3 regions of the Duganella sp. AC917 genome follow, and region 2 is predicted to be linked to each of the others. Evidence: predicted binding sites of a transcription regulator. Region 2 holds the regulator's gene; each other region holds the start of a gene.
What was found. Region 2 encodes sigma-54, which starts transcription at its own class of promoters, with help from an activator protein. Its sites were predicted from a motif close to TGGCANGNAANCTGCTTT; they were not measured.
Positions count from the first base shown of each region.

Region 1: the regulator sigma-54 is predicted to act here: its motif matches at 1,067-1,084, upstream of ACZ0BA_RS18785 (TorF family putative porin).
Region 3: the regulator sigma-54 is predicted to act here: its motif matches at 1,080-1,097, upstream of ACZ0BA_RS19870 (CmpA/NrtA family ABC transporter substrate-binding protein).

Region 1 is NZ_OZ409848.1:4,315,563-4,317,828, forward strand. Features, by position in the region: gene ACZ0BA_RS18780 (P-II family nitrogen regulator) at 1-180, opposite strand, end outside; gene ACZ0BA_RS18785 (TorF family putative porin) at 192-965, opposite strand; gene ACZ0BA_RS18790 (accessory factor UbiK family protein) at 1,254-1,514, shown strand; gene ACZ0BA_RS18795 (group I truncated hemoglobin) at 1,586-2,011, opposite strand.
Region 2 is NZ_OZ409848.1:5,810,562-5,812,827, reverse strand. Features, by position in the region: gene hpf (ribosome hibernation-promoting factor, HPF/YfiA family) at 1-333, opposite strand, end outside; gene ACZ0BA_RS25440 (RNA polymerase factor sigma-54) at 409-1,890, opposite strand; gene lptB (LPS export ABC transporter ATP-binding protein) at 1,900-2,266, opposite strand, start outside.
Region 3 is NZ_OZ409848.1:4,563,086-4,565,351, forward strand. Features, by position in the region: gene ACZ0BA_RS19870 (CmpA/NrtA family ABC transporter substrate-binding protein) at 1-807, opposite strand, end outside; gene ACZ0BA_RS19875 (ANTAR domain-containing response regulator) at 1,227-1,850, opposite strand; gene ACZ0BA_RS19880 (ABC transporter permease) at 1,928-2,266, opposite strand, start outside.

The sequences.
Region 1 (2,266 bases), 1.5 Mb from region 2:
CTTGGTCTTCGGCAGGAAGTCCACGACGTATTCGGCACCGCGATACAGCTCGGTGTGGCCTTTCTGGCGACCGAAGCCTTTCACCTCGGTCACGGTAATACCTTGCACGTTGATCGCCGACAGGGCCTCGCGGACCTCGTCGAGCTTGAACGGCTTGATAATGGCGGTAATCATTTTCATGCTGGCCTCGCTTAGAAGGTTTTGGAAATGGTAAGCACGGCACCGCTCTTGCCGAGGTTCTTACCGCGCCCGACGTAGGCGTCGGTGTCGGTGAAGATCCCTGCCACCGCCACGGTCACCACGCCGAAATCTTTGGTGAAGCCGATTTTGTAGTCGTTGTAGCTCACGGCGGAATTGTTCTTGACGGTCTGGCGGCCGAGGTGGACGTTCAGGAAGTAGCCGTCATAGATATCGGTGTTGAGTTGGGCGTCGACATAGCCGCTGTTCTTGCTGTCGGGGGTGCCGAACAGATTGGTGGTCGAACGGGAGTATTTGACGGAGAACGGACCGACGCCGATTTGGGCGTACAGTTCGAAGGTGTTGGCGCTGGTGGCCAGCTTGTTGGACGGATAGTAGTAATACAGGCCGCCGACGTCATAGGTCACATTCGGGGCGATCTCGCCGCGCTTGCCGCCATAGATATCGATTTCCACGTCGGCGTCGCCGCCACCGTCCTTGACCCACTTGATGGTGGACGCCCAGGTGCCGACATACAGGCCGGTCGGATTGTTGACGTAATCCACGCCGCCTTGCAGCGCCGGATTCAGGCGGGTTTGCGAGATGCCGCGATAACGGTAGTCGCTGGCCACAGCCACGTTGTAGCTGATTTGGTTATCCGGTACCGGTTCGGCAGCGGGTGCGGCGGCAGGCGCCGGTTGCGCTTCCTGGGCCTGCGCCACGGAGGCGCCCATGGTGGCGAATGCAAACGTCAATGCTGCGAGCAGGGTCAGGTTCGTGCTTTTCATAATTTTGTCCTTGTAGTTATCGAACTTAGTCACAGATAGGGAATACGGTTACGGGTAAAATCCTTATGAGGCAAAGCAGAGAGCGGCATTCATTTACTTCTTTAGCAGAATGCGTGCCAGCTAATATTGCTCGCCGGATAGCTGCCGTGGCATCCGCGACAATGGACGTACTCGTAGGAAAGTGACAATTTGAAAGCGTCGAACGGAAGAGTCTTTGGTTTTGCACCACAATGATGCATTGGCGCACTTCGATAGTGCGCACATAACCCCACCTGATCAAGGAATATTATGGATATGAACACTTTTTTTAACGACCTGCAAAACAAGATCAGCCAAGCCGTCCAAAACTCACCAGCAAAGGACATTGAGAAGAACGTCAAGTCCATGATGACGCAGGGATTCTCCAAACTGGACCTGGTGACGCGCGAGGAATTTGATGTTCAAACGCAAGTTTTAGCGAAAACCCGCGCGAAACTGGAAACGCTGGAAACGCGTCTGGCGGAATTGGAAGCGAAGGCGGCCACGCCGAAGAGCGATATCATCATCTAACAAGGCACTGTTGCGGCTCAGCTGCGGTAACACGGGCATTTCGCCGATGGCACCGCAACAGGTCCAGTTGCCTATTTAAGCAGAATATCTGGACGCAGGCGTTCGAGGATTGCTTCCAACTCGGCTAGCGCTTGGGGATCGACCCCTTGACGCGAAAACGCTGTGTGCAGGTATGCGCCCATGATCTGGAACTCGTCAGCCGTGATCGCCAGCCCCGTATGGGCGACAGCCATGTTCTCGCCGGTGTACTTGCACGGCCCGTTGGAAATGGCACACAGATGCTCGGCCACCTTGGCCTTCAACGGTTTCAACGCCACCCCTTCGAACGAACGGCTTGAAAGGGGATCATGTGAAACGTTCTCTACTATTTCATTTGCCGCCCGCGTAATAACTTCGCCGCCACCGAGCCGTTCGTAGAGCGTTTTCTCTTGCGCGTGAATGTTTTCGGTGAAAGCCAAAGCCAACGCTAGAATTATTACGTTTCTGATAAATTCCACTGTTTCTCCTCACGGGCGCTACGCCGTGCTTTCGACGCGAAAGCCGTTCGTGTGGCCACCGGACGAATCGCCACGGGTGCCGCAACCACTTCTGAGCCATAATTTTAGGCCAAACAAGTGCGTATGAGCGGGGAAACATTCAGCAGAACTCAAGATTGCGAGAGCGCGAGAGTGTCTTCGCTCGACCCGAATGTCACGCCCCCGAAGAACCTACGGCTGTCGGTTTCCGCAACCGCAATCTGCGGGGGTCAAGTC
Region 2 (2,266 bases):
GCTATCCGGGAGATGCTTGATCGCATCGTGGCCGTGCTGCTGAACTTTGGATTTGTACTTCATGACCTGACGGTCAAGCTTGTCGACCAGGGTGTCGATGGCGGCGTACAGGTCTTGCGACAGGCTTTCCACGTAGACGGTCTTACCCGACATGCGCAGGTTGATTTCAGCCTTTTGCCGTTTTGATTTCTCTTTAAGGTTATCTACAGTCAGGATGACAGCAATATCAATAACTTGATCGAAGTGACGAGTGACACGTTCCAGTTTGTTCTGCACGTATTCGCGGATGGCCGCGGTCACTTCGAGATGATGTCCACTGATGGTCAGATTCATACACGCTCCTAAAGATAAATGTCGCTTACGGTCAGTGCCGCGCCCATTGCGGCCGGGCGCACAGTGACCAAGTCACTACAAAGACTTGCGGAGACTAACGGGAGGGATTTTCAACGCTTCGCGATATTTGGCAACAGTCCGTCGCGCAATCACCATGCCTTGTTCCCCCAGCATGTCCGCAATCTTACTGTCGGATAAAGGATTTTTAGGGTCTTCAGCTCCTGTCAATTGAACAATGAGTGCCCGTATCGCCGTCGAACTTGCTTCACCGCCCGCTTCGGTGGCGACGTGGCTACCAAAGAAATATTTCAACTCAAACATGCCGTGCGGCGTCAGCATGTACTTTTGAGTCGTTACCCGAGAAATAGTGCTCTCGTGTAAACCCAGTGTATCAGCAATTTCGCGAAGCACAAGGGGGCGCATGGCGACGGCGCCGTGCGAGAAAAAGTTCTTTTGTCTTTCTACTATCGCCTGGGCTACCCGCAGGATGGTGTCAAAGCGCTGGCGCATGTTCTTGATCAGCCACTTGGCCTCCTGCAGCTGGGCCCCCATTGCGCCCTCGCCCTTGCCCTGTTTGAGCAGGTTGGCGTACATGGCGTTGACCCGCAGGCGCGGCATGACGTCGTTATTCAGGCTCACCTGCCAGCCGCTGCGCGACTTCTTGACGATCACGTCCGGCACCACGTAATCGGACACGTCCGAGGCGAACGCCGAACCGGGATGCGGATTGCACAGGCGGATGACGGCTTGCGCCTCGCGCAGATCCTCGTCGTCGCACACGAGCGCCTTCTTCAGCTTGTTGAAATCGCGCTGGGCGAACCACGTCAGATGGTTTTCGACGATGGTCAGCGCCATGCGCCGCGTCACCAGCGCGATGCCGGGCAGGCGCTTGATCTGCAGCGCCAGGCACTCGGAGGCGTTGCGCGCGCCCACGCCCATCGGGTCGAAGCTTTGCAGCATCGACAAGGCCGTGCGCAGTTCGTCGATGTCGACTTCCAGTTCCTCCGGCAGGCGCGCGTGGATTTCTTCGAGCGGCTCCTCCAGGTAGCCGTTCTCGTCGAGCGCGTCGATGATCAGCTCGACCAGCGCGCGGTCGCGCATCTCCAGCACGGTCACGCGCATCTGCTCCATCAGGTGCTCGCGCAGGGTGCAGTGGTTGGCCTCCAGTTGCGGGCGCGCGTCCTCGTCGTCGGGCGCCTTGCTGCGGCCGGCGTCGCTCCAGTCGACATCGGCTTCGCTGCTGGTACTTTCGGTATCGGCGGCCGGGCCGTCGTAGTTGTCGGCGTCGGCCGGGGCCGGCGCGTCCTGCTGGTTCGGCGGGCCTTCGGGCGGCGCCTCGCCGGATGGCGCCTGCTGGCTGATGGCGCCGTCGGACAGCAGCCGCAGCGAGCGGTCGAGCGGATCGTCCAGACGTTCGAGCAAGGGATTATCGGTGAGCAGCTGCTCCAGTTCCTGGTGCAGCTCCAGCGTGGACAGCTGCAGCAGACGGATCGACTGTTGCAGCTGAGGTGTCAGCGCGAGGTGCTGCGACGTGCGCAGTTGCAATGACTGTTTCATGGGGCGCTATTACATTCTGAAATGTTCACCCAGGTACACGCGGCGGACCGACTCGTCGGCGATGATGTCGTCCGGCCGGCCTGAAGCCAGAACCGAGCCCTGGTTGATGATATACGCGCGGTCGCAAATGCCCAGCGTCTCGCGCACATTGTGATCGGTAATGAGGACGCCGATATTGCGCTCCTTGAGGAAGCGCACGATGCGCTGGATCTCAATCACGGCAATCGGGTCGACCCCGGCGAAAGGTTCGTCCAGCAGCACGAAACGCGGGTTGGTGGCCAGCGCGCGGGCGATCTCCACACGGCGGCGCTCGCCGCCGGACAGCGACAGCGCCTGGTTTTCGCGCAGCTTTTCGATTTGCAGATCGGCCAGCAGG
Region 3 (2,266 bases), 1.2 Mb from region 2:
GTAGGATTTGTCTGCGATGACCTCGGCCATCTTGTTTTTGTTGGCCAGCGAGGCGTCGATCCACTTGCTCGCCTCGAGGATCGCGGCCATCATCGCGCGGCAGGTGTTCGGGTTTTTCTTCGCGAATTCCAGTGTGGAGCCGAGCACCTTTTCCGGGTGGTCCTTCCAGATGTCCTGGGTTGTGGTGGCGGTGATGCCGATGCCGTCCATGATGGCGCGGTGGCCCCACGGCTCGCCCACGCAGAAGCCGTCCATGTTACCGACCCGCATATTGGCCACCATCTGCGGTGGCGGCACCGTGATGACCTTGGCGTCCTTCATCGGATTGATGCCGTTGGCGGCCAGCCAGTAGTACAACCACATGGCGTGGGTGCCGGTCGGGAAGGTCTGCGCGAACGTGTATTCGCGCTTGTCGGTGTTCATTAGCTTTGCCAGCGAGACGCCATCGACGGCGCCCTTGTCGGCCAACTTCTTCGACAGCGTGATCGCCTGGCCATTGTTATTGAGGCCCATCAGCACCGCCATGTCCTTTTTCTGGCCGCCAATGCCCATCTGGACGCCGTACAGCAGGCCATATAGCACATGGGCCGCATCCAGATCGCCGTTGGCCAGCTTGTCGCGCACGCCGGCCCACGAGGCCTCCTTACTGAGCACGAATTTGACGCCGTACTTCTTGTCGAAGCCCAGCACCGAGGCCATGACCACCGACGCGCAATCGGTCAGTGGAATAAAGCCGATCTTGATTTCTTCCTTCTCCGGTTTGTCCGAACCCGCCGCCCACACGCCACCCGTCGATAAACCCAACATACTTCCTCCCGCTACTAAACCTGCACCATGAATCACTTTTTGAATTGCCGCTCTGCGCGAAACATTAACGTCGTTGGCGGCCGGTGGCAAGGCGGAATCTGCTGGTAGCTTCTTATCGTTCATGACTATCCCTCTGTAGACAGTAAAACCGTTCGGACAAAAAAAACGCCTACCCCGCATGAACGCATTCATGTTCGGTAGACGTCATTGTCTGGTGTGCCCCACCGCCGTTGGCAGGGCTCATCGGCGCATCATTGCGCTTGGCTACAGACAATGCAATGTCCGTGCCAGCATTGCTTACAGAGGGAGCGAAGGAAGCCGCCGTCGGGCGGCGCACCGCCAAATGGCTGGCGTGCGACGCCAAAAGCGCACCGGCGGTGCGCCTCGCATCATTTTGGACGGCGGACTAAAATAAAGTATTAACCCAGCAGGTCTTCGACGTCGAGGATGCGCTGGGCGACCTCGGACAGCTTGAGGTTTTTGCTCATCGCCATACCGCGCAGCTTTTGGTAGGCCTGCTCTTCGGTGAAGCGCTGGCGCTCCATCAGCAGGCCCTTGGCGCGTTCGATGATTTTGCGCTCGGCCAGTTTGCTCTTGGTGTCGGACAGCTCGTCGAGCAGCTTCTGCTCGCGCTTAAAGCGCGCCAGCGCTACCTGCAGCACCGGTTTGATGCGCTCGCCCTGCAGGCCGGCCACGATATAGGCCGACACGCCGGCCGCCATGGCCGCCTCCATGCTCTCGGTGTCTTCGCTTTCGGTGAACATGACGATGGGGCGGCGCTCGTCGCGCGTGGCGATGACGATATGTTCGAGGACGTCGCGCGCGTCCGATTCGGCGTCGACGATGATCATATCGGGCTGCAGCTGGGCGATCCGCTCGGGCAGGTACATATCCGGCGGCAGCGAGGCGACGATGTCGTAGCCCGCTTCCAGCAGGCCGATACGCAGCACCCTGGCGCGTTCGACCTGGGCGCGCAACGACTCGTCATCCTCGTCGCCGGCGTGGATGATGGCGTTGACAACCACGATACGCAAATGCCGCATGGTCATAACAAACCGATAATTTTGATGTGCATGCGCAGATTCTAAGGCACAAAGCCCGAATTCTGCCAGCCCTCAAATTAACGTTGCATGCCCCAGCGCTTGACGGTGACGCTTTCGAGTGGTCGGAATACCACGTTTTCCACCAGCAGTCCGATGAGGATCACGGCGGCGAGGCCGGCGAACACCTTGTCGGTGTAGAGCTCATTGCGGTTCTGGAAAATGTACCATCCCAGCCCGCCCTGGCCACCGGTGGTGCCGAATACCAGCTCGGCGGCGATCAGGGTTCGCCACGCGAACGCCCAGCCGATCTTGAGTCCCGACAGGATGGACGGCAGCGCGGCCGGCACCAGGATGTGCAGCACCAGCCGCAGGCCGCTCAAGCCGTAATTGCGGCCGGCCATGCGCAGCGTTTCGGG